4 regions of the Sporolactobacillus sp. BBK16-2 genome follow, and region 1 is predicted to be linked to each of the others. Evidence: riboswitches for the same ligand, from Rfam matches in the RefSeq annotation. Region 1 holds a riboswitch; each other region holds the start of a gene.
The links. Region 1 has a riboswitch for S-adenosylmethionine ahead of AC6F33_RS15740 (MetQ/NlpA family ABC transporter substrate-binding protein). Riboswitches for the same ligand answer to the same signal wherever they lie in the genome.
Positions count from the first base shown of each region.

Region 2: it holds a riboswitch for S-adenosylmethionine, as region 1 does, so the genes downstream of both, metE (5-methyltetrahydropteroyltriglutamate--homocysteine S-methyltransferase) here and AC6F33_RS15740 (MetQ/NlpA family ABC transporter substrate-binding protein) in region 1, are expected to answer to the same signal.
Region 3: it holds a riboswitch for S-adenosylmethionine, as region 1 does, so the genes downstream of both, AC6F33_RS01830 (alpha/beta fold hydrolase) here and AC6F33_RS15740 (MetQ/NlpA family ABC transporter substrate-binding protein) in region 1, are expected to answer to the same signal.
Region 4: it holds a riboswitch for S-adenosylmethionine, as region 1 does, so the genes downstream of both, AC6F33_RS13995 (Fur-regulated basic protein FbpA) here and AC6F33_RS15740 (MetQ/NlpA family ABC transporter substrate-binding protein) in region 1, are expected to answer to the same signal.

Region 1 is NZ_CM187611.1:3,165,163-3,173,124, forward strand. Features, by position in the region: gene psiE (phosphate-starvation-inducible protein PsiE) at 1-170, opposite strand, end outside; gene AC6F33_RS15720 (hypothetical protein) at 200-667, opposite strand; gene AC6F33_RS15725 (helix-turn-helix transcriptional regulator) at 664-879, opposite strand; gene AC6F33_RS15730 (methionine ABC transporter permease) at 1,002-1,664, opposite strand; gene AC6F33_RS15735 (methionine ABC transporter ATP-binding protein) at 1,664-2,677, opposite strand; gene AC6F33_RS15740 (MetQ/NlpA family ABC transporter substrate-binding protein) at 2,690-3,508, opposite strand; SAM riboswitch class I at 3,655-3,760, opposite strand; gene galE (UDP-glucose 4-epimerase GalE) at 3,864-4,871, opposite strand; gene AC6F33_RS15750 (Ppx/GppA phosphatase family protein) at 4,939-6,480, opposite strand; gene AC6F33_RS15755 (polyphosphate kinase 2 family protein) at 6,609-7,394, opposite strand; gene AC6F33_RS15760 (hypothetical protein) at 7,574-7,759, shown strand; gene AC6F33_RS15765 (PFL family protein) at 7,849-7,962, opposite strand, start outside.
Region 2 is NZ_CM187611.1:2,508,357-2,516,318, forward strand. Features, by position in the region: gene AC6F33_RS12475 (putative bifunctional diguanylate cyclase/phosphodiesterase) at 1-1,677, opposite strand, end outside; SAM riboswitch class I at 1,898-2,010, shown strand; gene metE (5-methyltetrahydropteroyltriglutamate--homocysteine S-methyltransferase) at 2,106-4,412, shown strand; gene AC6F33_RS12485 (class I SAM-dependent methyltransferase) at 4,523-5,167, opposite strand; gene AC6F33_RS12490 (peptide chain release factor 3) at 5,219-6,796, opposite strand; gene AC6F33_RS12495 (phospho-sugar mutase) at 7,011-7,962, opposite strand, start outside.
Region 3 is NZ_CM187611.1:334,735-342,696, reverse strand. Features, by position in the region: gene AC6F33_RS01860 (LacI family DNA-binding transcriptional regulator) at 1-558, opposite strand, end outside; gene AC6F33_RS01855 (NADPH-dependent oxidoreductase) at 749-1,498, shown strand; gene AC6F33_RS01850 (class I SAM-dependent methyltransferase) at 1,517-2,299, shown strand; gene AC6F33_RS01845 (antibiotic biosynthesis monooxygenase family protein) at 2,357-2,686, shown strand; gene AC6F33_RS01840 (DUF2628 domain-containing protein) at 3,080-3,565, shown strand; gene AC6F33_RS01835 (putative immunity protein) at 3,619-4,077, opposite strand; gene AC6F33_RS01830 (alpha/beta fold hydrolase) at 4,337-5,179, opposite strand; SAM riboswitch class I at 5,310-5,413, opposite strand; gene AC6F33_RS01825 (hypothetical protein) at 6,086-6,322, opposite strand; gene AC6F33_RS01820 (cysteine hydrolase family protein) at 6,400-6,957, opposite strand; gene AC6F33_RS01815 (Crp/Fnr family transcriptional regulator) at 7,039-7,701, opposite strand; gene AC6F33_RS01810 (cupin domain-containing protein) at 7,888-7,962, shown strand, end outside.
Region 4 is NZ_CM187611.1:2,821,285-2,829,246, reverse strand. Features, by position in the region: gene AC6F33_RS14010 (O-acetylhomoserine aminocarboxypropyltransferase/cysteine synthase family protein) at 1-1,066, shown strand, start outside; gene AC6F33_RS14005 (iron-containing alcohol dehydrogenase family protein) at 1,083-2,210, shown strand; gene AC6F33_RS14000 (amidohydrolase) at 2,207-3,358, shown strand; SAM riboswitch class I at 3,464-3,569, shown strand; gene AC6F33_RS13995 (Fur-regulated basic protein FbpA) at 3,664-3,849, shown strand; gene AC6F33_RS13990 (DUF4180 domain-containing protein) at 3,791-4,048, shown strand; gene AC6F33_RS13985 (hypothetical protein) at 4,142-4,903, shown strand; gene AC6F33_RS13980 (lysylphosphatidylglycerol synthase domain-containing protein) at 5,040-5,957, opposite strand; gene AC6F33_RS13975 (MGDG synthase family glycosyltransferase) at 5,989-7,152, opposite strand; gene AC6F33_RS13970 (glycosyl-4,4'-diaponeurosporenoate acyltransferase CrtO family protein) at 7,167-7,697, opposite strand.

The sequences.
Region 1 (7,962 bases):
TCTAATAGATGATAGTAGGAGGCGTTCTCACTTAAAAAAAGATAGGTAAAAAATTGATACGTTTCCTTGATCAATGCGACACATAAAACAGCAGCAAGTGCAAGAAGAACAAGATTCAGTGTCCACTGAAGTACCGTTGTAATGAGCCAGTCAATTTTTTCACGATTCAAAAGATCACAACCTCCCTATCAATAATGGATCACATATATATTCTTCTGATTTTCAGATAGTACACAGTTACCTGAACAAAGGGAATGATAAGCACGACAACCATCGGATAAATCGAAAAAACATCTGTGAACAATGGATAGAAGCACATCAAGCCCGCACAAATTGGTGCCACCGCCCAAATCGTGAAAAAAGCGTCATGTGAAGCTTTAGCTGTGATGGCTCGCTCACGTTCATCATCTGATGGATTAACGAGCGGATAGATCCAAAATGATGATTTGTTTTTTCGTTTATTCCATAAACAATCGATTGCTTCGATGATCGCTAATAGAACCACCGGAAGAAACCAAACCACTTTTATTTCTACTGAAAAACCGCTTGCATCATTACGAATCAAATCCGCCAGTCCGTTTGTCAGTTGAATTAATGGAATCATTGCCAGTCCGAATGCGATAATGGTGCAGATCGACATCATTAGAGAAAACCACAAACGTTTCATTCTTTATCCGCTCCTTTCTCCAGTTCAAAAACATCCTCCATGCGCAACCTAAATACATCACAGAGCTGCAGACCGAGAAGGAGCGAAGGGACGTAATCCCCTTTTTCAATGGAGGCAATCGTTTGCCTCGTCACACCGACTCTCTCGCCCAGTTCCGATTGTGTCCAGTTATATCGCGCTCTCAATTCCTTGACTCGATTTACTAAATGCATGGCGTTCAGCACATCCAATGTTTAATCATCTATACATAATGTTAATTATATTTAACATTATAGATAAAGAAAAAGCGGCAGTCAAACGGGATGAACAAAAATCGTTTGTGCCGACCGCTTTATTAATTTTTCTTCAATTTTCTCGCAATGACATTACCCAGTGATTGGATAATCTGAACAATGACAATCAAGATAATAATAACCGCGTACATTACATCCGGTTGGAATCGCACATAGCCGAACTGGTACGCCAAGTCACCAAGTCCTCCGGCACCGACAAATCCGGCCATCGCTGTTTCGCCGATCAATCCGATCACCGCAATCGTTAGACCGAGAATGATCGATGAACGTGCTTCACGAATAATGACATGCCAGATAATTTTCGGGGTGGAAATACCCATGGACTGATACGCTTCAATGATGCCTTTGCTGACCTCAAGCATTGCTGTTTCCAAAAGTCGAGCAATGTACGGTGCACATGCAACGACGAGCGGAACAATAACACCTTTCACACCAATCGTCGTACCAACCAATGTCTTCGTAAACGGAAGCAGGAAGAAGAGCAGGATAATGAACGGAATCGATCGAATGACGTTAATTAATGAGTTCACGATCGTGAAAACCGCAACATTGTCCCATTGTCCGCCTTTCCGTGTCAGAACAAGCAGCACGCCAAGCGGCAGCCCGATCAGAATTGAAAAGGCGAGTGAAATCAGCGTCATCTGTGTGGTCTGGATGAACCCTTCCCAAATTGCGCTGCCCCATTCATTGATAAAGTCTGCCATTAGTCCTTCACCTCTTCCACAAGAACATCCTGATCCCGAAGAAAGCCGATCGCCGTCTCAATTTTTGCCTTATCGCCTTTCAAATGGACGAGCAGCTTGCCGACCGACTGATTCTTCAATTGATCAATGCCGCCGGCAATAATACTTGGCAAGACATCATACTGCTTAGCAAGTGTCGCTAGTACCGGATCCTTCGATGATTCTCCTAAGAAGGTCAGTTTGACCAATCGGCCCGATTTAAGTAAATCGTTCTTCACCGAGTCCGGAATCTGAAACTTGGATTCCGTGCTGATGAATTGCTTGGTCATCGGCTGCTGCGGTTGCGTAAACACATCGACAACCGAACCTTGTTCCACAATTCTGCCGTCTTCCATAACGGCCACACGATCACAAATACGCTGAATAACGTTCAGCTCATGAGTGATCAGGAAAATAGTAATGCCCAGTTCCTTATTGACCTTGAGCAATAATTCAAGAATTGCCTCGGTTGTATTCGGATCCAGTGCACTCGTTGCCTCATCGCTGAGCAGCACTTCCGGTTCATGAGCGAGCGCGCGGGCAATGGCCACACGCTGTTTTTGGCCTCCGGATAATTGGCTCGGAAAAGCACTCTGCCGATCTGACAATCCGACAATCTCTAAGTACTTTTCGGTGCGCTTCTTAATTTCTTCTTTCGGCACGCCTTCCAATTTTAGCGGCGTTGCAACATTGTCATAGACATTCGCTGTCTCAAGCAAATTGTAACCTTGAAAAATCATACCGATTTTACGTCTTAATTGCCGCAAGCCTTTTTTATTCAGCTCCAAAACATCCTGATCATCGACAAACACCTGCCCGTTTGTTGGCCGCTCAAGCAGGTTTACACAACGGATCAGTGTACTCTTTCCGGCACCGCTGAAACCGATAACACCAAAAATTTCACCTTTGTTTACCTCAAGGGAAACGTCCTTCAAGGCCTCAATCTTGTTCTTTCCAACACGAAACGTTTTTGACACATGCTGTAATTTAATCAAGATGCTTCCTCCTTACCAAGCAGGAACTACGGAACCGCCAAACTGTTTCTTAATGTATGCTTTGACTTCCTTCGATTGATAGTATTTCTTCAGCTGCTTGACTACTTTATCATTCTTATTATCGGTACGGACAACAAAATAGTTAGGGTACGGGTTGTTTTCAAGCGGTTCATGGAAAATAGAATCCTTCAACACTGTAAGACCTGCGCCCATCGCAAAGTTGGTATTAATTGCGGATGCAGTAACTTCACCAAGTTGTGCCGGAAGCTGTGCGGCATCCAATTCGATAATCTTCAGATGTTTGGGATTGCTGACCACGTCGCGTTTCGTTGATGTAATCCCAGCACCCTTCTTCAGTTTAATAACGCCGGCCTTCTCAAATAATTGCAAAGCGCGGAGCTCGTTAGCCGGGTCATTCGGTACTGCAATCTTGTCGCCGTCTTTCAAATCTTTAAGACTTTTAATTTTTTTCGAGTAGATCCCCATTGGAAAGGCCACGGTTTTGAACACATCAGTAATTTTATAGTTTTTATTTTTAATCTGATCCTTGAGGAATGGGAGCGTCTGGTAGCTGTTCGCATCCAGATCTTTATCGTTCAGTGCAATATTCGGCTGATTGTAATCGTTGAATACTTTCAATTTAATTGTCAATCCGTCTTTTTTCGCCAACTTAACGACTTGTTCCATTACTTGTTGGTGAGGACCGCCGGTCACACCGACCGTAATTTCCTTTTCACTCAATTCCTTTGAAGAACTATTGCCGCAAGCGGCCAAAACAAAAATTAAAGAAAATGCTAAAAACGCTGAGATAACTGCAGTAATCTTTTTCAATGTTTGCTTCCTCCTGTTTGTATATAAGAATACTCTGATTTCTAACCGAAGGCTTTTCCAATCATCCAGTTTTCCTAATTTATGAAGAGCTCGGAACTAATAAAGGCTTCCCTCGAGAAGAGAGAAGCCTGATCCGTTCATATCTTCTCTTATCTCTCAAAATCCAAATGGATTCTGCAGGAATTGGCACCTAAATTTTCATTTGGTTGCCGGGTTTCATCGGGCCAGTCCCTCCGCCGCTCTGGATAAGAAGTATTCAATTGGTTAGTGATACGATTGTACCGCGAAATCGCGAATGTGTCAAAACTTTGTCGTTAAGTTCCATATAGTTCCACAAACAAGCTGCTATTCTTAATTACTTAGCCGATTCAACGGTTGTCGCGTAACCTTTTGGGTGGCTGCTGTGCCAAGCCCAGGCATCGGCAAGTATTTCAGGAATGTTCGTGTGTTTCGGGTTCCAACCAAGCACACGCTTTGCCTTTTCAGGGGAAGCGATCAGCGTGCTCGGATCTCCCGCACGTCTTGGAGCCAGTTCAGCAGGAATAGCCTCTCCGGTAACTTTTCTTGCCGCCTCAATAATTTCCTTAACCGAAAATCCTTCACTTGAGCCAAGGTTGAATACATCACTCTTGCCGCCGTCAAACAGATAGCGAAGTGCCAGGCGATGTGCGGCGATCAGATCCTCAATGTGCACATAATCACGGACGCAGGTCCCATCTTTGGTTGCATAATCATCGCCGAAAATGGAGATATGGTCACGCTCACCGGCAGCAACCTGGAGAACAATCGGAATTAAGTGTGTTTCCGGATGGTGATCCTCCCCAATTGATCCGCCTTTACTTGCGCCGGCAACATTGAAGTAACGAAGGGCAACAAATCGCATGCCATACGCACGATCACACCATTTCATCATCTTTTCCATTGTAAGCTTGGTTTCGCCGTATGGATTGGTCGGCTGCGTCGGCATGTCTTCGGTAATCGGAACAACTTCCGGTTCGCCGTATGTTGCCGCAGTTGAAGAAAATACGATGTGTTTCACGTTATTATCGTTCATAACTTCCAAAAGAATTTGCATCCCGTAGACATTATTATTGAAATACTTCAGCGGCTTCTCAACCGATTCGCCGACTAAAGAATTGGCGGCAAAATGAATGACGCCTTTAATATTTTCTTTCTTAAATACAGAATCCAAGAACGTCTTGTCGCGAATATCTCCTTGATAAAATTTTGCGTTCGGATGAAGTGCATCCTTATGACCGGTCTGCAAGTTGTCGACAACAACCACATCCTCGCCGGCATCGATGAGTTGATAAACCGCGTGCGAACCAATGTATCCGGCGCCGCCCAATACTAAAATAGCCATAAAAAACCCCTTCTCATTGTCTTCTTTTGTCTACCATTTTCCACCTTATTGAAAAGCTTGACAAGCCCTATTCATCCGCATTTTTGAATTGAATCATCACTGACGTCTTTAATGCCCGCTCAAGATGTTTTTTATGTCTTTGTGCAGCTTGTTCTTCAAAATAGGCATCATCATGATAATAGGCAGTCAACTGAAGCTGCTTTTTCTTCGTCTGTTTGAGCGTTAATCGATTGACGACATGCAATTTTGTACGATCGAAATCATGTGCGAGACGCAACACAGCGCCGAGTGTCTCATACAGTTTCATGTCTTCTTTGGTTGCCATTTGCTGGAACGACTTGGCAAAGTCGCTGAGATTCGACCGATTCTTAAACGAAGCGATCAGCGCTACAGCCAGGCGGTCGCGGTGGCTGATCCCATTAATGTTCATATTAGTCAGTAAATAAAAGGTTTGTGCACTGCTGGATTCATTATTTATAAATTCCCCTAAATAAGCAAGATCCGCGCTATGCGAAAGCAACCAGGCAATGCGTTCCTCTGAATCGTCTCCTTTGAATAAATCCAATATGCCATCCAAGATTTGAAACGCTAATTTCTTCACATACGCAGTATGACGGCTGTCCAAATTAAAATTGCGCCGCAGCTGCCGCAGGCTTTCATTCAAAACATACGGGATACGCTCTTCATTCCTTTGTTTGAGCACCCATTCATAGAATACGCCTTCGCGCAACCCCTCTCCGCTCAACATAAACCTGTCTCCGCGATTCAGTTTCACAAGCAGATTAATAACCGCCGATGCAGGCAAAATAATATCCGACCGGTCTTTTGAGAGTCCGTCCATACTCTCACGTTCCTCAAGTGTCATCGAAGCCAATTTCTCTTTCAACTGATTTAGACGCTCACGCGGAATTGTATATTGATGGAGCCCCACCAATGGGTAATGTTCCTGGATCTGGTCAATACGCGCTAAATTTCTGGCGGTTCCCCCTATACCAATAATAGGAAGCTCATTGCCGCACAACCACTCAAGCGATGCGAATTCTTTCTTTATATAAGCCTCTAGTCGGTCTCCTGCATATGGATCATTGTCTTTGTAGAAGGTCTGGTACAGAGTGACAGCACCAAATGAAAAGGAGTGAGAATGGATCAGCCGGCGTCTCCTGAACATGGTAACCTCCGTACTGCCTCCACCAATATCAATCGTGATCCCGTTCTCTACATAAGTTGAATTAACGACTGCGAAATAGCCGTAATAGGCTTCCTTCATCCCTGAAAGAAGTCGAACATTGAGCCCGGTTTCATCGTAAACACACTTCAGCACTTCTTCACGATTTCTCGCTTTACGCATAGCAGCCGTGGCAAAAGCGTCAACAACGCTGACCCCTTGTTCATGTTCAATGATAAACTGAAATCTTTTTAGCACGTCCAAAAGGATGGACACGCCTTTATTGCTTAATTGATCATTTTCATCTATGTAGTTGCTTAATCGTGCGACGGTTTTAAAATTCAGCAGTTCTTTAGAAAAATAATCCTGATCAACGCCAATAATTACAAGTCGAATGGAATTCGATCCGATGTCAATGATTGCATGCTTTTGCAAAATACTCAAAACGTTCCCTCCCCCGCCTGTCCGTCGTGCCGTGCAAAAACAATTTTTTCTTGCAAACAACACCCTCTACTCAAAAGTATAACTTAAAAAAGACAAACTGCAAAAGCATGCCGTACCGTGACTGGAAACTATTTTGTTTGATCTTTGATTATTTTTGAAACATCAGGAAGTTCTGAGAGATCAAAACCATTTGCTTTCAAGTGATTCTCAATTGATCGAGTCATTTGCTTTAGAATGGCAATGCGGGCATACCATTTGCTATTGGCAGGGATAATATGCCAATGCGCCGCGGCTGTATCAGTTTTATCAAACATTTCTTCGGCTGCAGTCACATAGTGCTCCCATTTTTCACGATTTCGCCAATCCTCATCCGTGATTTTCCACTTTTTTAGCGGATCAGATTCACGTTTTTTAAAACGTTTGTATTGTTCCGCTTTATCAATGTGCAGCCAGAATTTATCGATCATGTAGCGATCATTCGTCAATTCTTTTTCAAATTCGTTAATTTCTTGAAAAGCACGTTTCCATTCTTTAGGTTCTGCCAACTGTTCAACGCGCTCGACGAGAACACGACCGTACCAGGATCGATCAAAAATCGCGATCTGACCATATTGAGGAATCTTTCTCCAGAAGCGCTGCATGTAATGGTACCGTTTCTCATGAGGCGCGGGTGCCGCAATTGGCCAGACACGAACCCCTCGCGGATCAAGATTCGCCACCGCTCGTTTAATCGCACCGCCTTTCCCTGCTGCGTCCCAGCCTTCGAAGACAAAAATCACACCTAAATTATGTTCGAGCAGCAGATGCTGCATCGACAACAACTTCAATTGGTACTTGGCTAACTTCTTTTCATAAGTATCCTTGCTGACAATTTCTTTTTGCAAATTTACTCCATCTAAACGGCCGCTTTTCATGTTACCCTCTCCTTTATCTGTAATTGCTTTAGGATATGGTATTCACTGTCTTTATATCCTTTTATTCGCTTCGTGCCTGCTGGAACTGACTTAAATGATGAAAGGCATAATTATTTAAAATACGTTCACACTACTTCTTGACGGAAACGTCAAAAACCAAAAAGAAAGCTGTGAGCATCGTGAGTTTTAAAGATGAAAAAGGTAAAAAAGCTGCAAAGCAATTTAATGAAGAATTTGCCGAACCGCTTGATGAACATTCTGTAGAAGAAAGAGAACGTGCACAACGTACCGGTGACCATGCGGATTCGAAAAATTATGCTGAAAACTTTGATCAGAATAAAGATCAAAATCATAACAACCGCTAATCACTAAAAAAGAACGGAACCCTAAGTAAAAAGGGTTCCGTTCTTTTCTTATTTTGCTGGCGTTTATGAACACAAACTTCAGCGAAGCTTTAATTTTTAAAGGAATGGATCGGAGCCGGAATTCTGCCGCCTCGTGCGATAAAATCAGCTGAAGAATTGCGGTTAACATCCATAACAGGAGCATATCCGAGCAAACCGCCAAA
Region 2 (7,962 bases), 660 kb from region 1:
TTGATCTTGATTACTTTGTGCAATATCCATCACAAAAGAACGATCAATCTTTAACTGATTGATCGGCAGGCTCTTCAAATAGCTGAGCGAACTGTATCCAGTACCGAAGTCGTCAAGACTGACGCCTACTCCCAGTGCCCGAATTTCTTTTAATAGCCTGATGGATCGTTCCAAATCCTCTGCCATCGTTGATTCAGTAATCTCCAGCTCAAGATATTCAGGTTGAAGACCGCTTGCTTCTAACGCGAAGCATACCCGTTTGACTAACGAATCATCATGAAATTGATTAAACGAGAGATTCACAGAAATGGGTACTTTGGGAGTACCGCGATCCTGCCACTTCTTCATTTGCCGGCAGGCCTCGTCAAGCACCCACCAGCCAATGTCACGAATTATTCCTGTTTCTTCAGCAACCGAAATAAAAGCGCTTGGGGGAACGATGCCGCGTTCCGGATGTTCCCACCGAACCAAAGCCTCTACACCAATCAGTGCGCCGGTACATGCGTCAACCTGAGGTTGGTAATATAACACAAATTGATGATTATATAATGCGGATTGCAATTCATTTTCCGTATTCAGCTTCATAAGCAGCTTCTGGTGAAGTTCATTATTATAAAAGAAAAAACTTTCTCTGCTGCTTTTCTTTGCCTCTCTTAGTGCTGCTTCCGCACTCGCCAATATTTGAATGCTCGAACGTCCATCATACGGAAATTGTGAGATGCCGATACTGAATGTTGCATAGATCTCTTTTCCGTCGATATGGTAGGGCTGTTCGGTTGTCCGCAATAATGTTTCGATGAGATGTGTCAAGCCGCGCTTATTCAAGCAGTCTCTGCAGATAATCATGAATTCATCACTGCTGATCCGATACAATTCTGCATTGAAGTCTTTAAGAGCTCCCTTCATTCTCCCGGATAAAGCGATCAACAGTTCATTTCCTATCTGTCGACCGAAAATTTCATTAATTATTTTTAATCGGTCGACATTTATTTTCAGTAATGAGAACGACCGATTGCTATTTTTATATCCTTTGACCAAATCGACAACCGATTCTTCAGCAACCAAATTATTGGGAAGCCCGGTCAGTGCATCATGATAGGCTCTGAAGCGAATAACCTCTTCTTTTTCAAGTTCACGTTCATGCTTCAGCTGCTGATAACGTTCCAGAATCAATTGCTGCTCTAGACTTAGAAATTTATCTAAAGATTCGGATAGAAATAAAGCTTGTTCAGGATGATTGACCTCATGTTCGACCGCTTCAATAAGCGCTCGACGGTACAAACTAAAAAGAGCAATTTGATTTGCAATGCTTAGCTCATGGTCAAGAAAAAAAACTGCATTTTGCTCGCAATGTACTAAAACGCTCCGATCAAGAGACCCGTTGAAAAGAAGCCGAGTTTGTTCTGCATACATATTTTTCAAGTATTCTTTTGTCTTTTGAGACGGAACCGTGCTCTTTATTTTATATAAATCGAGTACATGTTGGCTCATTTGATTGACAATGTTAACGTAATAATTCATAAGATATGGACGCATCCATTTCAACAGTTGCAGATCCAGTTTATGAATTTGTGCCAGTCGAATCCGTTTTAGAACAGAATGATCTGTGATCGATTGATCAGTGATCTGCTTCTCCACTTCCTTCAGCCATCTGTCTCGATTAAATTGCTCACTCATTTCGTATCCACCCTCATTGTGTCTTCGCTGCTGTTCGTTCATGTTTGAGAGACATACTCACTTTCTTTATCGTCACATGAAGTGAAAATGTGAATATGTTTTGCGTGCAGATCTTGCTGTTTTTAAACTATTTATAAATGATTCAATCCACTTGCGTTGTCGAAGTAAAGCATTGACGAATCCCAAATTCCATGTTAGTATTCAAATTAACTTAATTAAACTCTTATTAAGAGCGGCGGAGGGACTGGCCCTGTGAAGCCCGGCAACCTTTCATTTTATGAAAAGGTGCTAATTCCAGCAAGATTGGTATTTTAGAATCTTGGAAGATAAGAGGGTGCGGATGATAATTCAGGCCTCTCTAAAATAGAGAGGCCTTTTGTTTTTCCCCCTCGAAAAATTTGTTATGCAGATTACAGGAGGATGAAGACATGGGTAAAGTATTAAGTGCGAATCTCGGATACCCGAGAATCGGCGAAAAAAGAGAATGGAAAAAGGCACTTGAGCAATTTTGGGCCGGTAAAATTTCGAAAGAAACGTTTCTAGATACGGTTAAAACACTGCGCTTAAGCTATTTGAAAAAACAAAAAGACATTGGAGTTGATCTGATTCCCGTTGGAGATTTCAGCCTTTATGATCATGTCCTTGATACGGCTGTTCTTTTCGGTTTAATTCCCGACCGCTTTAAATCAAATGAAAAAGAACTATCGCTTGAAACATACTTCTCAATTGCTCGTGGAAACAAAAATTCAGAAGCATCGGAAATGACCAAATGGTTTAATACAAATTATCACTACATTGTTCCGGAAATCAGCAATGAAACCAAACCTTATCTGACGGAAAACCGCCTTCTTAATTTGTTTAATGAAGCAAAGAATGAGCTCGGTATCGTCGCCAAGCCCGTTATTGTCGGACCGGTGACGCTGTTAAAGCTGTCAAAGGGTTATGATCCAGATCATTTTAATACACTGCTTGACGCACTGCTTCCATTGTACGTACAGGTGTTTCAAGAACTGAAAGAAGCCGGGGCTGAATGGGTGCAGATCGATGAACCTATTCTTGTCAAGGAACAGAGCAAAGAAGATCTTGCTGCGTTCGCGAAAGCCTACCATTTTATTAAAAATGGTGTGCCTGAACTGAAGCTTCTTCTGCAAACCTACTTTGAGGCGATTGATGATTACGAAGCTGTCGTTCAATTGCCCGTTGACGGTATCGGTCTTGATTTTGTTTACGGCAAAGAAGAAAATTTGGCATCGATCAAAGCCTATGGATTCCCTGAAGGCAAGGTACTGGCTGCAGGCGTTGTAGACGGTCGAAATATTTGGAAGACAGATTTAAAGGCGACACTTACTGAACTGCAGACACTGCTCTCATCAGTTAAGTATCACGAGAATCTGTGGGTCACACCGTCATCAAGCCTGCTCCATGTACCGGTCACGATCTCAAATGAAACCAATCTTGATCCTGTGCTTCTGAACGGTCTTTCCTTCGCCGATGAAAAGTTGACCGAGGTCGTTTACCTTACGAAAGGGCTTAATGAAAGCGAAGCCGCCATCTATGGTGCCCTTCAGAAAAACAGTGCAGATCTGCAGACACTACAGCAATCCGAACACCGCAACAATAAAGAAGTTCAAAAAGAAATTGATCAATTAGACGAGGAACTGCCGTCACGCCCCGGCTCTTATAAACTTCGTCAGCAAGTGCAAGCCGATGCCTTCAATCTGCCACCACTGCCGACGACAACAATCGGGAGCTTCCCTCAGACGAAAGAAGTTCGTCAGGCCCGACGTAATTGGAGACGCGGCGAATGGTCCGAAGAACGCTATGAGCAATTTATTAAAGATGAAACGGCGAAATGGATCGAAATTCAGGAAGATCTCGGAATTGATGTCCTCGTCCATGGTGAATTCGAACGAAACGACATGGTTGAGTACTTCGGAGAAAAGCTGAACGGATTTGCCTTTACGCGTTTCGGATGGGTTCAGTCCTATGGCTCACGTTGTGTTAAACCACCGCTGATCTTCGGAGATGTATCATGGCAAGATCCAATGACGGTGAAGGAAAGCGCCTATGCTCAGTCACTGACAAATAAGCCGGTAAAAGGTATGCTTACCGGACCGGTCACGATCTACAACTGGTCGTTCGTCCGCGACGACATCAGTCAAGGAGCTGTTTTCAACCAAATCGCGCTCGCTTTAAAGAAAGAAGTGCACGCACTTGAAGAAGCGGATATCCGCATGATTCAAGTTGACGAACCAGCACTTCGAGAAGGTCTTCCGCTTAAGGAAGATAAGAAACCAGGCTATCTGCATGATGCCGTCTATTCATTCCGGCTGGCAACATCATTTGTTAATAATGACACACAAATTCATACGCATATGTGCTACTCGGAATTTGATGAAATCATCGACACCATCGACGCGCTGGATACCGATGTGATTTCAATTGAGGCAGCACGCAGCCATGGTGAAATCATTTCTGCCTTTGAAGATTTCGAATACAAAAAAGGCATCGGTCTAGGCGTCTATGACATTCACAGCCCACGTATCCCTAGCGTAGAAGAAATGAAGTCCTACGCAGAACGCGCGCTTAAGGTGCTTGATCCTAAAATCGTCTGGATCAACCCGGACTGCGGCCTCAAAACACGCCGTCCCGAAGAAACGATCCCCGCGCTTAAGAACATGGTGGAAGCAGCCAACGAGGTTCGCAAAGAACTCAGCAATACAGTAGGAAAATAAAAAGCTATAAATAATCAAAGAGGCTCACCTCAAAGTCGAAAAATGACTTTAGAGGGGGCCTCTTTTTTTACTTGCTAAAAATTAATCGTGACATACACAGGTTTGATCGTTCAGTCATTCACCAATTCTCCAATATAAACCAATCCATTTGAACGATGTCCATTCATTGTTGTATAGACGACCTTCTCGTACTCCAGACGTTCAAAAGAATCGCTCCATTCTTTCACACGCTCATCACTATGATGTCTCAAGACTGCACCATCTGAGAGTTCAAACACTCCATAGGTTTGATATTTATTCTCATAGTTCTTATAGCGGCATAAATTTCGTTCATCATTATTTAATAGGAAGTCATTAATATAAATGATACCGTTGGGCTTTAGAACCCTCTTTATCTCATCTAGAATGGCATCCTGTTCTTGACTTTTATAAACACAAGTAAGAACAGCAAATAATAGCACAGCATCAAAGGTATGATCTTCGAAAGGTAATTGACCGCTTGTAATTAAAGCGACGTTTAAATCATTGCTGCCATTTGATTGGGCACGTTTAACCATTGCTTCCGAGAAATCAACACCAAATAAATGAGTGAACTGATGCTCCTTTAACTCAAGCAAAGTTCTACCGTAACCACAACCATAGTCAAGTATCTTCGCGCCTTTATCTACATATTTAGAAAAAAGATCAATTTGAAATGGAGTCGTAAATTGTTTTTCGTCTGCAATACTGTTCCAATAGTCTTCTTGATTTAGCATGCTCTTCCTCCTTTTTCTATAATTTAAAAGAGCCCAACGGCTCTTTTTTTCTTACATATTATGACTGGAATCGCGAAGCTCGATTTTCGGATGCTTCTGCTGAAACCAGCGCAGAGAAAAGTCATTTTCAAAAATGATAACTGGGCGGTCCTTATAATCAGAAACGACCAGATTATTGGAATTACGACGAAGCGCATCTGCTTCCTCTCGATTAGCAATCCATTTCGCCACTTGATGCGGCATACGTTCAATATCAAGATCAACGCCGTATTCAGCCTGCATTCGATAGACAAAAACATCGAATTGCAGTGTCCCGACCACACCTAGGATCGTCTCTTCATATTGCGTTTTATACACCTGAATAGCGCCTTCTTGAGCGAGCTGGCTGACGCCTTTCAAGAAGTGCTTTTGCTTCATCGCATTTTTCGCGCGCACCTTAGCAAAGTGTTCAGGGGAGAATTGCGGGAGTGCACCGAAATTAAATGTATCCTTCGACCGGCACACGGTGTCACCGATTTGATAAAATCCGGTATCATAGAGTCCGACAATATCACCCGGATACGCATCATCAATCAATTCACGACTGTCAGCAAAGAATTGCTGCGGCTGCGCAAGCTTTAACTGTTTGCCGGTCCGATCGAGATATACGCCCATCCCTTTTTCGAATTTACCGGAAACAATACGCAAAAATGCAATTCGATCGCGGTGTGCCGGATTCATGTTCGCTTGAATTTTAAACACGAATCCGGAAAAATTAGGATCGTCCGGCTGAATAATGCCTTCACTTGACTGACGCGGCTGCGGTTGCGGTGCCAGCTTCAAATAATGTTCCAGAAAGGTCGGTACACCGAAACTTGAAATCGCACTCCCGAAAAATACCGGTGTCTGCTTGCCTGCTTTGACAGCTTCCAGATCAAAATCGTTTCCTGCCTCATCCAACAGCATCAAATTTTCTTCAAGCTGATTGAGTGTATAATCGTCGACCGTGTCCTTTAATAGTTCAGACAGTTCATCCACTTCACTTAACGCTTGAACCTGACGTTCTCTCTTATCGTTATACCATTCAATTTTATGTTCCTGCCTGTCATAGACTCCACGGAATGACTGGCCCATGCCAATTGGGTAGTTAACCGGGTACGAATCAATACCGAGCACATTCTCGATCTCTTCGAACAACTCAAGTGGTTCTTTGCCCTGTCGATCAAGCTTATTAATAAATGTAAAAATCGGAATTCCCCGGTCGCGGCAGACCTTAAATAATTTGATGGTCTGTGGTTCGACACCCTTTGCCGCATCGATAATCATAACTACACTGTCGACAGCCATCAGTGTTCGGTACGTATCTTCACTGAAATCCTGGTGCCCAGGCGTATCAAGAATATTTATTTTGTAGCCACCGTATTCAAATTGCATGACACTGGAGGTCACCGAGATGCCCCTCTTCTTCTCCAGTTCCATCCAGTCTGAAGTCGCGAATTTTTCGGCTTTGCGTGATTTGACCGCGCCTGCCGTTCGAATGGCACCGCCAAGCACCAGCAGCTTTTCAGTCAGCGTCGTTTTACCGGCATCTGGATGAGATATGATGGCGAATGTACGACGCCTTTTTAATTCCTGCTGTAACTGATTCATTTTTTCCTCCTATAAATTTCACTCTTAACATTCGAATCATTAATTAAGGCAAAAGAAATCCCTCCGTAAAAAAGGCACTCGCATGCAGAATAAAATGGCTTTAACCATTTTATTCCGTCACTTCTGCTGCGAATGCTTTTCAATCATTCTATGTTAATTATATACATAATTCTTGTGAATCATAAATGCCTTAGTGCTCATCTCAATAGACACATTATCCAACCAGATTGTGTACCCGGTCCATAACTGCCTTCTTCACTGCATTAAATTTCTTGTCACGATCAGCGGCATCACTGCCCTTGACCCCAAAATAGAATTTAATTTTGGGTTCTGTTCCGGACGGACGCAGACAGAACCATGCACCGTCGCTCAGTTTATATTTCAGAACATTGGATACGGGGAGTTCAATCGTCGACGTTGTACCTGCTACCACATCCACCGCTTCGGATTTCTTATAATCCTCGATCACTGCCACCGGAACACCAGCCACTTCAACAGGCGGCTGATTGCGGAAATCATTCATGATCGAGTTGATTTCTTCTTTACCGCTGATTCCTTTTAGCGTAAGCGATTCAAGTCCTTCTTCAAAATAGCCGTATTTCTTAAATACATCTTGAAGCGCGTCATAGAATGACTTGCCTTGCGACTTGAAATAGGCTGCAGCTTCGCAAGCAAACAGTGCCGCTTGAACTGCATCTTTATCGCGTACAAAGGAGCCGATCAGATAACCGTAACTTTCCTCATAGCCGAACAAGAAACTGTATTTGCCGCTTAATTCGTACTCGTGGATCTTCTCGCCGATGAACTTGAATCCGGTCAATGTATCAATCGTTGGAATGCCGAAAGCCTCCGCAATTGTCCGCCCGATTTCAGAAGTAACAATCGTCTTGACAACAACGCCGTTCTTCGGCAACAATCCTTTTTCCTGCTTCTGTGTAAGCAAATAGTTTAATAGGACGGCACCGGTTTGGTTACCCGTCAGAACAACGTATTCACCTTGATCATCTTTGACTGCAACACCCAGTCGGTCGGAATCCGGATCAGTACCGATCAGAAGATCCGCATCCAGTTTCTTGCCATATTCAATAGCGATTTTGAATGCTGCATGCTCTTCAGGATTCGGTGATTTTACCGTTGAAAATTCCGGATCTGGTTCTGCCTGTTCC
Region 3 (7,962 bases), 690 kb from region 1:
GTTCTTATGCCCTAAATGAATTAAATAGTTAGTCACATCATAACAACCTTCATAATCTTGCAAGCCGACGTTGATAAATCCTTTTTTCATTACAGGCTCGTCAACATACGTATCAATAAAAGCAATCGGCATCTGCGCGACCTGACTAAATTTTTCCGCATCAGCAGGTAAAGCCCCCAGGATAACAAGGCCTTCAATTTTCCACGCTGAGGCTAGATTGAGGCTTTCTTGAACACTCCCAGATGTGTACAGCATCATATAGTAGCCATTCATCCGTATCTGCTCCTCTAAATACCCAATAATTTGGTTGTAAAAAGGATCAGACACAACGTTAACTTCAGAACGTCGCGAATAATTTAAAATCACGCCAATGATTTTCGAACCATTTTGAGATAGAATTCTGCCACTCATATTGGAAACGTAATTTGCTTGATTCAGTGCCTCTTTTACCTTCTTGTAATTTTCTTCTGATACCTTATTCTTCCGTCCATGAATCACATTCGAAACCGTTGTCGGACTAACGCCAACCATTTCAGCTATTTTTTTGATAGTTACCATAGGAAACTCCTTTTGTCAGCATGGTTTTTTGGCTGCCTTTCATAAGCTATCGTTCTATTAACTACTGATATGATAGCGAATTAAGGGATGAATAATCAACTCATTATGTCAGCCGTCGGACGCACCGTGCTATAATCGGTACATAGATGAACACTTGAAAAATCCACCTTTAGAGGAGCAGATACGTCCCATGAACGAAACACTTAAGACCCTTTTGAACCACCGCAGCATTCGAAGCTTCACGAAACAGCATATCCCGCAGGAACAAGTCAATCTGCTCATCAGTGCTGCCCAGCATGCAGCGACAAGCAACTTTTTTCAGCAATACTCCATTATCGGTGTGACCGACCCGGAAAAGAAAAAAGCATTGGCTGAGATTGGCAACCAGCATTACATAGCAGAAGCAGACCGTCTTTTTGTACTTGTCATCGACATGCACCGCAATGCGAAGATTGCCGAAGCAAAAGAACAGCCGACCGACGTCCTGAGCTCTACGGATTTCTTTTTCAGAGCATTCAGCGACACGGTCATTGCGGCACAAAATATAGTCGCAGCAGCCGAAAGTCTGGGACTTGGCACCGTATACCTCGGCAGTATTCTGAATGATCCTCAGGCCGTGATTGATCTTTTAAAATTGCCAAAGTTCACCTTTCCGGCCTTCGGAATCGCAATTGGCTACCCGGATCAATCGCCACAGCTTAAGCCGCGTCTGCCTAAGGAAGCCGTCTATTTTGAAAACGAGTACCAGTCACCTCAACATCCGCTGGAAGAATTAGAGAACTATGACCATGACGTGAATCAGTATTACGATCTGCGCGATGCCAACCGCCGTGTGGATACTTTTACCAATCAAATTGCCAAAGCCGTTTCCGGCAAACAATCGGAAGCAAAGAAGAGAATGTTGGAGACATTAAGAAGTCAGGGGCTTGTAAAGTATTAAATAGAAAGAGGAAACTATATGGGGTCAAAACCCGTCTACAAAACATGGATCAGAAAACATAAGTTAATTACATTTTTAGCCATCAGTGTTTGTCTTATTGCTGCCGCTTTTTGTCCCATAAACCTGTATATACGTATTTTGTCGGGGCTGTTCGCACTTCCGTTTTGCTATATTTCCTTTATCGTTTCCTACACGTACTATCAATTTGCAACGTTTGGGAATAATTTTCAATCGATCATCCATGATTTGATTTTACAAAAATTAAAATGGGATGGAGAGGGGAAATTACTCGATATCGGTACAGGAAGCGGCTCCCTTACCATCAAAGGAGCGAAAGCATTTCCAAAGGGGCAATTTGTAGGAATTGATTATTGGGGCAGCAACTGGGAGTATTCGCAAAAGTTATGTGCGCGTAATGCTGAAATTGAAGGCGTTTCGGATCGAATTGTATTCATTAAGGCGAGTGCGTCGAAGCTTCCGTTTTTAGATAATGCATTTCAATCAGTTATTAGTTGCTTGACGTTTCATGAAGTTAAGGATGAAAAAAATAAAATTCTGCTTCTAAAAGAGGCTATCAGAGTCTTAGATTCAGACGGTGTTTTCGTTTTTATGGATCTATTTACAGACAATAAGACATACGGAAACTATAGTGACTTTTTAACCGAAGTGAAGAAACTCGGGGTTTCCGAACTCGAAGCGGTTAAGCTCAGTGATTTGATAAAATTGCCTCGTGTCCTTCAAAGTAAGAAAGCTTTGGGGAATGCAGTGCTTTTAATTGGGAGAAAAGGCTCAGCCGTCTGATTTTTTAATAAATGATCTAAAAGAGCCAATAGATACTTTAGAAAGAGGCGAGTGCGGATGTCTTTTGCGGAAACACCTACCCCACCTTATTACGCAGTTATTTTCACCTCAAAACGAACTGAGATTGAGGAAAAAGAATACGGCATTGTCGCCGATCGAATGGTTGTGCTCGCTAGAGAACAGCCTGGATTCCTTGGCGTCGAAAGTGCGCGGGACGAACGGGGCATCGGCATAACCGTTTCGTACTGGTCCTCACTCGACGCCGTCAAGCAGTGGAAAAAGAACGCAGAGCACCAAATGGCTCAGGAAAAAGGCAAACGTGACTGGTACGAATCGTTCGTCACGCGCATCAGCAAGGTCGAACGGGATTACACATTTAAGTGCTGATTACAAAAGTGCGCAGGGTGCGGTGGCTTTGCGTTCAGGACACATGCGCATTTAGCGAAAATTCCTCCATCTCACTTCTGCTCCCTGATTATGTAACGAGTAAAATAAGCGGAGAATTTCCGGTTATATGCATCATCGCGCTTGTTTTACAGGTACATAAGGGTAATTTTTCCGGTTATACACAGAAAAGCCCGCCATTTTCACGTTTTTCGATTCGATAAGCGGAATTTCTCCGTCTATTTAAGCTATTTTTTCGTTCATTTTCTAAATAAGGGTAATTTTTCCGTCTATTTATCAGATTGGGCGCTTAATCAGATCGCCCAACCGATAAGTGCTGATTAGAAACGCACGCAGACTATCCAATCTTCCATCTATTAAGGGGGTGTTTTATTAATGGCTGAATGGGGCACCCATTATCTGGATTTAAGTGAAGAAACAAGGGAAGAATTGTTGCACTATCTTGGCAAGAATGACGAAACCTATGAGAAACGGTGGACGAAAATGAGTGAAAAACGCCATTTTTTCTCGTGGAATTGGTCGGCGTTCTTTGCTTTCACTTTTTGGTCCGCACACCGAAAAATGTATTACTTGTCCTACGGATATTTAATACTCTCTACACTTTTCGGCTTACTCTTCAGCAGTATACCTGATCTTGCTAATCTGTTTTTTAGCCTTCTAATTGGCGTTTTGTTCGCTTTATTTAGCAACTATTTTTGCTTCGTAAACGCCTTGACAGCGATTAAAAAATTGAAAACAGAAATTCCGGATCGCAGCGACCGCATTCACTACCTTCAAACTCATCCCGGATATAGTTGGCCCGCATTTTGGATCTATTTGCTCGTTGATATTGCTGTAACGGTTGCTACAAGCTTTATTTGACTCCAGGTCCTAATCATTTTTTCTCGTTTGCAGCTGTGGTTTAAGATCAGATGCTAAATTCCCTTGTTAATCAAAATCGCAAGCTCGTGCAGGCGGTCATATTGCCAAGCACGCTCTTTCTCGACCGCTTCCTGTTCACTGTCCGCAACATAAAATACGCTTTTTGCAGCATAGGTAGACGCATGGATCGCGTGACCAAACATGTACGCAGTCGCAGCAGCTTGGCCTGCCGCTCGAGCAGCGGCGATGGCTGCAGCTCCTGTTGCTTCGCGCGCCGCGGCATCTGCCGCAAAAGCGGCTTTTCGCGCTTCATCGACGCTGATTCTGCCCCTTGCCCACAGACGAGCCGCTGCAATCGCTTGCCGAGGCCGCTCATCTTGAGGACGTTCCTGTTCAAAATACCGGATGACGTGATCGGAGCAAACAGCCGCCCATAATGCTGCTGTCTGTTGTTTTACCAATTCTAGCTTTGCATCAATTTCTTTTTTACGCTCTGTGTCCACAAATTTCATCGACAAATCCGCTCCTTTCCCTTAAACAAACATTTATATGCATCTTATGTTCCCTTTTTTACCCTTTCATCGTTCTTAACGAGATACATATAGAGTACCCTACTGGTCAGCGAAAATAGTCAAAGAAAAACGTCCACTTTAATCTTGTGGACGTTTTTATAGTTGTAGGCACTCAAGAAGACAAAATATTTTATAGGTTCTCCATTTACCTGTTTTTCGGAACTTGATGTGCTTTATACTATTCTTCCTGTTATCTCTTTTATGATTTTTGTAAAACAGTATCTGAAAGTTGGTGTTTGTTAAGGAATTGATCGAGAATTTCATTAAACCGATCCGCGTATTCCCAAAATAACAGATGATTGCCAAACGAATGCACGTCACTATTTGGAAATTCTTTTTGTATATAAGGCGTAGCGGCATCTGCGCGCGCGGATGAAGTAAATGTTAACGAGGGCACTGTTTCATCAATCGTTTTTGCCGCTGCTTTTTTGTCTGTAAGCCAGCCGTCGACATAGAGCGCATCGGCAATTTGATGCGGAATGCGCAAGCTTGGCGCTGTAAATCGACTCTTTTCTTCAGCAGTAATCGCGTGGTCGAATAGGAGATTTTCAGCAAATGAATCAATAAACTGACGATAATGTTCGGCAGAATCCAGAGAATGATTGTGGACGGCTATGAGGTCTTCAAGTGTCCCAGCTACCCACTCATCAGAATCCGAGCTAAGGGTCCGCGGGGATACATCAATGGTGACAGCAGCCGAAATGTTTTGAGTTCCAAATTGTTCCACATAAGACCATAAGGTTAGACCACCAAACGACCAACCGGCCAACACGACATTTTTTAAATCAAGGTGATCGATCAGTTTTCCAAGATCCGCTCCCTGCACATCGTACGTATTTCTGTTTACGCTGATCGTTGATTTTCCATGATTTCGCGGATCTACCGCAATCACTCGATAACGCGTGGAGAAGTAAGCAATCTGTTTTTCAAATACATCAATACTGAATGTCCAACCCGGAATAAAAATGAGCGGCCGTCCACTCCCTTCATCACGATAGTGCAACTCAATACCTGGCTCTACTTCAAAATAGTGTTCTGCCATGTTCATTCACCCTTTTTCGTTTTTTAATCACCCTTAATTTTTCTCGGACTAGCTCAGATGACTATTTATCCATTTATTGAGGCAAATAAAAAAGAGATTTCCCGTGTTCAGAAAACCTCTTTACAGGTTCTGTTTATCTGCCGGGATTACCGCTGGATTTAGCACAGTACCTCTTTGCAAGGTCCGCTGCTGAGGGATCATCAGGCCAGATCCTTTACCCTCTCTGGATAAACAAACATATAACCAAGTATTTAGGTGTGATTTATTGTATTATAGCACTATTCCCACCTGTGTCAATAAGAAAAACCGGGCACAGAGCGGGCGATCCTTACTTTCGCGTTGCGTACAGGACATACGCGTGCTTAGCGAAATTTCCTTACATACGAAAGTTCATTTGCTCCAAATACCATTTTGAATCATCAACCTTGTCTTGAACAGACATTTCTAGTTCACACTGGTAGGAAAGTATAAGAAAACATTTAAAGGAAACGAGTGTAAGCGGTCCGAAAAAACGCCGCGTCCTGCGGCTCACCGGACACTAGGCCGTCCATGGCCGTCGCAACTAAGGCTTCGCCTTCGCCAGGGGCTTGGCGAAGCCAAGTTTTCTAATAAATCATTTCGATCCTTAATTCAGTATCGCGGGGGAAAATAAGCGGAGATTTTCCGGTTATTTGCACCATAGAGCTTGTTTTGCAGGTAAATAAGGGTAATTTTTCCGGTTATGCACTGCAAAACCCGCTATTTTCACGTTTTTCGATTCGATAAGCGGAATTTCTCCGTCTATTTAGGGAATTTTTTCATTAATTTTCTAATTAAGCGGAATTTTTCCGTTTATTTATCAGATTTGACGCTTAACCTGATCGCCCAACCGATAAGTTCGGATTGGGAATCAGCCTCTTATGACGCTTATCGTCGTACCAGCGGGACAAAATCATAAGTTTTTTTACTTGTAAGAAAAATCGAGCGAAAAGTGCCCGGTCCTCTGCTGTCAATCTGTATGGAGCTTTGATCCATCAACCTTGTGACTTGAACGAGCGTCGCTTCAGCTGCTCGCTTGCCGTGGCGATCTGGGAGCCTTCTCAAGCAGACGCATGCCAGCGGTATCTCCCCTGGCGCGCGATTCTTTCTTTCGTTCATTCTCATCAAATGAACACACCAAAATGAGGGATAGCGTCAATGCTATCCCTCCTGCATTGCCTATTCGATTCAAATGACCCACATTAACGATAGTTGTTATGCGTCGGTTGAAACACGTCCTCGTCTGAATTCCGTACCAGCGAGAAATGGTCGTCATTGTCGTAACCGTTCAGCACTCGATTGTGATGTTGGATAATCTGCGCCGCAGATAATATCGGAGTATCCGCAGTCGAGTGGGCATCGCCGACCAGTGTCACATCAAAGCCGTTGACCGTAGCCATTCGAACGGCGGTATCAATACAATATTCGGTCTTACATCCTACAATAACGAGATGTTCACTACCACGCTCCTGAAGGAATTTTAATAAAGGTGTGTGATAAAAAGAACTTGTTGCGCTTTTATTAAAAATCTCAGCATCATCCGGTATATGAATTGCCGGGTGAACCTGGAATCCTTCTCCTTCACCGCCGGATACACTGGTGTCGCGGACAAAAACTATGGGAATATCCAATCCCACAGCTTTTTCGATTACAAGATTGATTTTCCGAAGCAACTCTTCTTTATTATATACGCCGCGCTCCTGTGAATCACCCTCAATCAGCGTCAGTTGTGAGTCAATAACAAGTAAAGCCTGGTTCATCAGCAGCACTCCTTTACCGTTTGCAGCATAACTAGTTGCCAAGTTATTGATTAAAGTATAACAGATTTGTATTGAAGCTGATCAACACTTATCGAGATCAATGTAAATTTTGCCCCGACCGGCGGATTTAGCGCGCTTCTCACGATACAGGCGGTTTAGTAAACGGCTGACGGTTTCCGGAGTGACACCAATGTACCCGGCCATATCCTGTTCCGTCATCATAGCCGAGATAAGGACCCAGCCGTCCGTCGCCCGGACACCTGACTGCTGAGCGAGCCGCTTCAATAGCGAAACCAGTTGAACGAGGGCCGGCTCAAGAACCGAATCAGAGTATCGGTTCATCAGCTCCTGACTTTTCTTAGCGAAAAATTGTGTAAGTTGACGTTCGATTGAAGGAAAGCAATTCATCAGTTCATGCATCTTCTCCCGTCTGATCATAAAAAGCGTACACGGTGTAATCGTCTCGCCATTCGCAGGATACCGATTTTCTTCATCAACCAAACCGGTATGCGGAAACAGGTCGCCACAAGAGAACAGACTTGCGATCCACTTCTTCCCATCCCTATTTTGATGATAGGCATGGATCAATCCGTCCACAACAAAGAAATAATGAGTCAATATTTCTCCTTGGACAAACACTGCCTCTTTAGCACGGTATTGTTTCATGATCCCCATTGCTTCCACTTGCTTCAGTTCATCATCCTTAAGATTTTGAAACCAGCCGATTGCCTTTAGTTCAGACATCGAACCTCTTCCTTTCCGTCATTTTTCATCACTATTCCATCCGTAGATAGACTTTTTCTATACAGTCAGTCGAAACTTGATCTCGATCATGTTCAAATTGATTCGAAACACTATATAGTATAGATGATAGCAGTTCTCAATTAAAGTAAACTTAAACGTATTTAAATAGAAAAGGAGCGAACACCAATGCAACTTCTTACATGCCAAAATCAGACAGCTTTAAAGGAACGACTTTATCATGACGAATACCAGACCGTCATG
Region 4 (7,962 bases), 340 kb from region 1:
GGTGGCGGTCGGATCCGGTATGGCGGCCGTTTCCTATACATTGTTAAATCTAGCCGAAGGCGGTGGTCGAATTATCGCCGCAGCACATATTTATGGATCAAGCTTTGATGAATTTCGAACCCTGTTTCCTAAATTCGGGATTGTTTTTGACTTCCTCGATGATATTAATGACCTAGAATGTGTTGAAGCAGTGATCAAAGAGGATACGAAAGCAATTTTTGCAGAAAGCGTCACGAATCCGGATACAACGGTGACGAACGTAGAGGCACTGGCAAAACTGGCTCATCGACATGGTATTCCACTGGTTATTGACAATACGTTTCCGACCCCGTATCTCTTTAACCCAATCCGATATGGTGCGGACATCGTCGTCTATTCATCGACAAAAGGAATCAGCGGACACGGAGAAGTTGTTTCAGGATTAATTGTTGACGCTGGAACCTTTGATTATGGGAACGGCAAGTTTAAACAATTTGAGGAAAAAGAATTTGTTCTGGGGAATGAAGACGAGCATGTGGAGCGGAGCTTTATTGAGGCGTTTGGTTCGAACGCATTTGCAGCACGGATCAGGGTTAAGTACCTTCGCTTGCTCGGTGCTGTATTGAGCCCTTTTGAAGCTTATTTAGTTCTCTTAGGTATTGAAACATTGTCCGAACGGCTAGCTAAGCAAGTGAACAGTGCGAAGAAGATTGCCCGGTACCTTGCAGACAATCCCCATGTTAAAGCAGTACACTATTCTGGATTGGCAGAGCATCCGCAGCACGAATTGGTGAACCGATACTTTCCACATGGAGTTGGGGCAATTTTTGCGTTTGAGATTGAAGGAACCGAAGCACAGGCAAAAAAGGTTCTGAGTTCTGTGAAAATTTTCAGCTATTTGCCAAATGTGGGAGATGCGCGTTCATTAATTGTTAATCCCGGCCGAACCACGCATCGCGAAATTCCTTCATTAAATCGTGAAAAAACCGGGCTGAGCAACACGCTGATTCGCCTCTCGATCGGACTGGAAGATGCGGATGACCTGATTGACGATCTGGATCAGGCGATCCACAAAGCATATGAATAAGAATGGGGTGGGGAAAATGGATTTAGGAAAAATCGTCAGAGGCGGTCCAAGTCAGTATCTGTGTACAGAGGATGCCATCAGCCAACTGGATGAACTTGTTTCTCCTTTTTCGTCTGTTCATATTGTTACGGGTGAACAATCATTTTCAGCTTTTCAGAAGGTCTATAAAAAAGAAGTCAAGTGGCCGGTTCATCGCTATGACGGAACATCCAGTCATGAAGATATGGACCGTTTGACGAGTGAGATCGGAAAAGCAGACCTGATCATCGGGATCGGCGGCGGACGTGTATTAGATACGGCTAAGGGTGTCAATCATCGGCTTCGTTCTCAATACATCTGTATCCCAACGGTTCTTGGCACTTGTTCTGCGTACACGCCGCTTGCCATCATCTATAATCAGCAGCACGAGCATATCGGCCGCGATCATTTTCAAGAATCCGCTTATGCGGTACTGGTCGATTTGTCTCTGCTGATTGAATCTCCGAAAGACTACTACATTGCCGGTATAGGGGATACGTTAGCGAAATGGTATGAGGCGGAAGCGATACCGAAAGATGTGAGCCAGCAGATCGATCCCTTTGTATCACTGGGACTCACTGCGGCCCTGCAAACGAAAAAACTGCTGCTCCGGTATTCGGAGGAAGCAGTGGTAAGCCTGGAACACCATCAGCTCAGCCCTGCTTTCCGTATTGTATCGGATGTGATTGTCGGTCTTTCCGGAACAGTTGGCAGCTTTGCTCGAGATTATGGCCGTGCATCCGGCGCTCATGCAGTCCATAATGCAATGAGCAAGATTCCGGAGACGAGCCGTTATCAACATGGGGTAAAGGTTGCGTACGGTTTACTTGTACTACTCGCGACCTTGGGGCAGGATGCTGAAGTTCGGAAATTGCTGCCTTTTTACAAACGAGTGGGTCTGAGTTATTCGCTGAGTCAGTTCAAACTTCAGGATATAGATAAAACTAAAGAAATTCTTGCCAGAGAATGTCAAACGGAGCTTGGCTTCCGTTTTGTCTTCAAAAATTTTGATCAGGCGTTTATCCTGAATGCTTTGAACCGGGTGGAAACGTTGGTGAACGAAAGCGGAAGTGAAGGCCAGGCAACCGGTGAATTCGACTACAAGGCAGATGAATCGAAAGTATGAGCAGATTTGCAAATGATGGTAAGACCTTTCAATCCATATTCGAAGAGCTGCACCAGAACCCGGAGCTGTCGTTGCATGAATATGAGACAACAAAAAGAATTAAAAACTGGCTGCAGGGTCAATCAGTTACGTTGCGAGAGACCAGCCTGCCGACCGGCGTCTTTGCCGAAATTTCAGGTGATCTGAACGGTCCTGCTGTTGGGCTTCGCGCGGATATTGATGCCTTGCCGATTCATGAACAAACTGACTTACCCTATCAATCACAAAATGAAGGTGTGATGCACGCCTGCGGTCATGATTTTCATACGACCGCTTTGCTCTGGGCCGCTGCTTTGCTGAAACAGAATCAGGAGCATCTTCCCGGCACCGTTCGTTTGATTTTTCAACCTGCAGAAGAAACCGGACACGGTGGACTCAAGGTGGTCAAAGACGGTCAGCTCAAAGGACTGGATGCGGTCGTTGGTATTCACAACAAACCAGATTTGCCGGTGGGAACCATTGGAATCAAGGCAGGACCTTTAATGGCGGCTTGCGACAAATTTAAAATTACGTTTAATGGAATCGGCGGTCATGCGGCGATTCCCGAGCGGACCCGAGATCCGATTGTAGCGGCTTCATCGTTCGTTCAAACAGCGCAAACGATCGTCAGCCGAAACATTTCGCCAAAGCATGAAGCGGTCGTGAGCATTACCAGTATTCACGGCGGTGACGTGTGGAATGTGCTGCCTGGAAAGGTCGAACTGCTCGGAACAGTACGCACTTTTTACGATCAGGATCGTGATTTGATCATTGATCGCTTTGCCGCAATCGCCGACGGACTTCAACAGGCGTTCAACGTACAGATTGCTGTGGAATGGGGCCAAGGGACGCCATCCGTATTTAATGAAGAAAAAATAGCTCGAATTATTCGAGAAGCAAATGAAAATGAAGTGCGGGTGGTGACACCTGAAGTTTCGGTGGCCGGGGATGATTTTTCCTGCTTCCAACGCGAGGTACCCGGTGTATTCGCATTTGTAGGATCGAACGGACCCGAAGATTGGCATCATCCTGCGTTTCGGGTTGACCCTAAAGGGATCCGCGTTGCCGCAGAATTCTATTATCGCTCTGCGGTTGCCGTTTTGAAAGCATTAAAGCATGCAAACGTATGATAGAGTCATCGTATTTATGATCAGAATTCATTAGCGGATCTTTTAAATAGTGAGTACAGGAATAAATAATCGACCATACTATACCTAATATAAATTATTGAAAAATGCTTATCCAGAGAGGCGGAGGGAATGGCCCTGCGAAACCTCAGCAACCGGCTGATTGCGGTACGGTGCTAATTCCTAAAGCAGAATCATTGCTTGGAGATAAGTTGAGAGCAGCATAAAGAAAAGCCTGATTTCTCTTCTTATCACTGTGGGAAGAGAACAATTGGGCTTTTTATCTTTTTATAGGGAGATGCGGCACGATGAGCAGTGCACTGAGAAAGATGGTGGAAGACAGACGCGAACAATTAATTGAACAGCTGATTGCACATCGAGTTTATAAGAAAGACGGAAGGCATCTATTTGAATTATCTTTGTCAGAACTGGAACATGAATACAAGCAGGTACAGGCAAGCAGTTCATCGATGCATAATCGAGATTTGGCGTAAGCGCCGCTTTTTAGTGACAGAGCTTGGTGTTGCGGAGGCGATCGTACAGAAATTTGCACTGTATCATACGAAAGCAGCAGCTGTACTTGATAATAGCCAGATCAAAGGCAAGTTCAAGGAGTTTATTTCCGAGAGCAACAGCGGCAATATATTCAGAGTCTATAAGAATGTTAATAAAAGAACATTGGGTTTTGAATAATTATCATTGAGAATGGGGAATTGTTGAAATATACTGGAATCGGACATATACCACTGATAAGGACAAAGAGGAACGAGGGGGCACAATCAAAAAATGAATGGTGAACTGCTTCAGGTATGCAGAATTGTTGCAAGTGCAAAAAAAGCGCTAAAAGAGAACAAGAAAATCATATTTGAATCGTTCAAATATGAGGATTCCATTACTTTTCAGCTTATTGAAAAGAAGTCATGGTTTGGGAAAAAGCCTTTTAAAGCTAGTAATGTAGCAGAATGGTTTGATGAATGTTGTAAACGCGGGTTAGAAGATATAAAATGCTTAACGCCGATGCAGGTAGAAGACAGAAATCTGCTTGGATTTTCAAACTCAAGACAAAACATTTTTGTCTGCTTTTATAAAAGTGGTCATGTAACTTACAATACAGTGCATTGGGACTTCCAGAAAGAAAGGCACGCCTGGACAATCACCTATACAGAACACCGCTGGGATAATCCACCTCAAGAGAAGCCGGAATTTTACGATAATACAGCAGACTTGGTAAACGTTTTAAATGAAATTGAGAAATTCGCGCACTTCATTGAATGTGACCATTTTGCAAATTTATTTCATGAGGCTGCCCTTGCTGCAGAAGGGGAATCTACGAAAGAAATGAAACTGCTCATTGATATGCCGAAGAAGAATTTGAATCTTTTTAAAGCAGCAAGTACCGCTGATGTTTTTGGTGCTATGGGCTCATGGAATGATTCTCCGCCATACATGGCTCATGAAAAAAATGTAGACGAACAATATGAACATTTATCTGCGGAATTATTTAGACAGTTATGTTTAGCGACTCTCTATGCGGTGAATGAATGGTAATATTCTTCATGATCATCTGACACCTTTTTTAATCCTCTTATGAAATCCATTTATTTGTGCTTTGTAACTTTACCAATCGAATCGCTTAATTAAACTGAGTTAGCAAATGATAAGTGTGCATCGCCCAAACAGCTTTTTACAGTTTCTGATGCAGCATATTTCTGAGTGCTTTTCCATATTTCCCGTGCAGGGCCAGAATATATAGAACAACACCCAATGGAAGCAGTGCGGCATATTGTATGAAATGAAGCAGTAAGCCTGCCGAAAGCGCCGCGCTCTGCTGAATGCCTAGTCCGGCAAGACCGATAATGACTCCGTATTCGAAAAGACCCACGGAACCGGGTGAGGCAGGTATAAACCCAATAAGGTTTGTTGTGGCAAAAACGGCCAGCGACATACGCAAAGATGCGCCCCAGCCGAAGCCGAACGCAATTAGTCCCATCCAAATGGAAAGGAGGAGAAGTATATACGAGAAAAGCACCCAAAGCATCATGTTCAGCATTCCGATTGTTAAATAGCCATGAACATAGTTTCGAAATCGCGGAACAAAAGAAACAACTGTCAGCAGCAACGCGATGAAGGCAATACATGAAAAGAAAGAAATCCATAAGATTGTAACAATCATGGGCTCTTTAAATCCGGAAAAGGGTACGGCGAAAAGGGAGATGACGATAATTGCTATCGAGTCGGCGATCGCCGGTATCATCACCAATTCCGTCCGACGAAATGCGCTGTAGTTGTCCGGGAAAAAAGCAAAACGTAATCCGTCACCAATATGAAGGGGCAGAATCATATTTGCTGCATGACCGATACCAACGATTTGCAGAGCTCTCAGACGGTTAATATTCGGATCAATGCCCAATGTGTATCCAAGACTCCGAACATAGTTTGAATAGATATTAATGGCAACTGAACAAAAAACTAAGAACCAATTTATTTTCGCATTGAATACAGTGCTTAGATCCAGACCGCCAAGTGTCTTGAATGAATAATAGACGACTAAAACAGTTATGATTATTCCTATTAGTAATTTGAATTTTGTTTTTGTTGCCATTCAACTGCTCCTGCTGCACGTTTTTTGAATTTTAGTCGGTCAAAGAATGTTCAAGTGATTGACTGATTTTCAGAGCGTTGGGTTCCTTTGCTGTTTGTATGAGCAATTCAGTGATCTTGCGCGCCGATTCAGGCTTTTTGAACTCATACTGGTTCTGAGCGATCTGCAGGAGCTGTTCCCCGTCATTTTCCAACAATGCTGAAATCATAGTCGGCAATTGGCGCAAGTCTTTGCAATAGAGTCCCAATCTGTGTTTAAGGACAAAATGAGGATTCTTTGCCTCCTGTCCACGCAATGCACCGGTGACGATGACGGGTTTGCACAGGTTGACCGCCTCCATTAATACATTAGGGCTAGCCCGCATGATCAGAAGATCAGCCTCCATCATGCGCGCCTTTACTTCTTTAATAAATCCATAAATGGTCACTCGTTTTCCAATGTAGGGGGACAAAGTGCTTTCCATTAATTTGGTTAATGCCGTGTTATGTCCTGCAATAATCGTTAGATGGATTTTCTCATCACTTAGCAAGATTTTGGCGATTTTCAGAACCTGAGTCGAGCCTTGACTCCCGCTCATTAGGAGAATAGAAATAAAATTTTTGCGCATGTGACGGAGATCAGGCTTTTTAGGCAGTTTCAAGTCACAGAAGTCGCTGCGTGTCGGGAAGCCGGTATGAAACAATTGATCCTGAGACATACCAGCCTTTAGCATTCTTTGTTCCGCTTCGTCAGAAGGACATATAATATATTTTGCCCGCTTGTCTGCCCAAAGGCTCGTGACATTGTCTAAATCCGCAATCAACGAGATAACAGGAATAGACAAATGTGCCCGATCTAAGACATTGATTACCGAACCGATGAAAAGATTATGAACGGATACGATGACATCGGGATGAAAGGCGTCGATTTTTTCTAACAATGACTTTCTGATGTTATGTGCGACAAACCAATTGACAAGCTGCTTAAATGGACTGCTCAATCGGTAAATGAGACCCCAAAGAGCAGGAAATTTCACTGCAAATGAGTCATAACCTCGGCTGGATGAACGAAGAATACGGCTTCCCAGGTCGAATCCATCAATAACTGTAAACTGAATATCCGGTGACAAAAGCCGGAGCTGCTTGCTCAGCGCTTCCGTGATACTTTTATGTCCGCATCCCGTATGCTCAGATGAAATAAACAGAATTCTACTCACAGAAAAATTCCCCTTCATATATCTTTATGGAGTACTTCCAAATCATTTATCCTATTTCCGTTTAAGTTCGTTTTTTTATTGGCAAGAATACTTAAAATTCTCGGTCGATTGTAACGTTGTATCATGATATAGGGAAGATTGCACACGACAGCAATGAAGATCATAAGCATCGAAACACCTGTATGATTCCATTGCGTAAAGAGCAAAGAACTGATCATAATGCACCAATGAACGAGCTCGGCACGGCAGGTCTCCAAAGCAAATCTGTACAAATAATCCGGGCTGGATCGCTTCATTTGTTTTTTTGAAAAAAGGAAGGACAGAAAATCACTGAGCTCCGGTAAGAGACTCTTCCACCTTTTCACATTAAACCAGTCCTGATAGAAATGGCCGCCTTTTTCCCAGCGCCTTTCCCTAAACAGCCAGCTATCCAATTGGAAGATGGTTATGGGAAGCTTGATCGAAATAATCGTATTGATCAACGAAATAATCATGAAGATGATAAAATTATTAACCAATGCAAGTACTTTCACAATACTCATCATCTCTCTTTTTAAAATCAAAGGTACCTTTTTGTAAAAAAATCCATGCAAAAATTGCTGTCCGGTAAAAAACAGCTTATAAGACTATTTGTGTTAATCATCGAAGGATATTCACTTAAACTATAGATTAAAAGTCAGGTGGAATCAATATGGCATGTCTTCAGGTATGTGTCAAACTTAAAACAGAGCTGATTGAAAACCAGCGGAAGCGGTATAACATAAAGATCCTGTTTCCCATCTTTATTAAAGAAGAAACAGGATCATATTT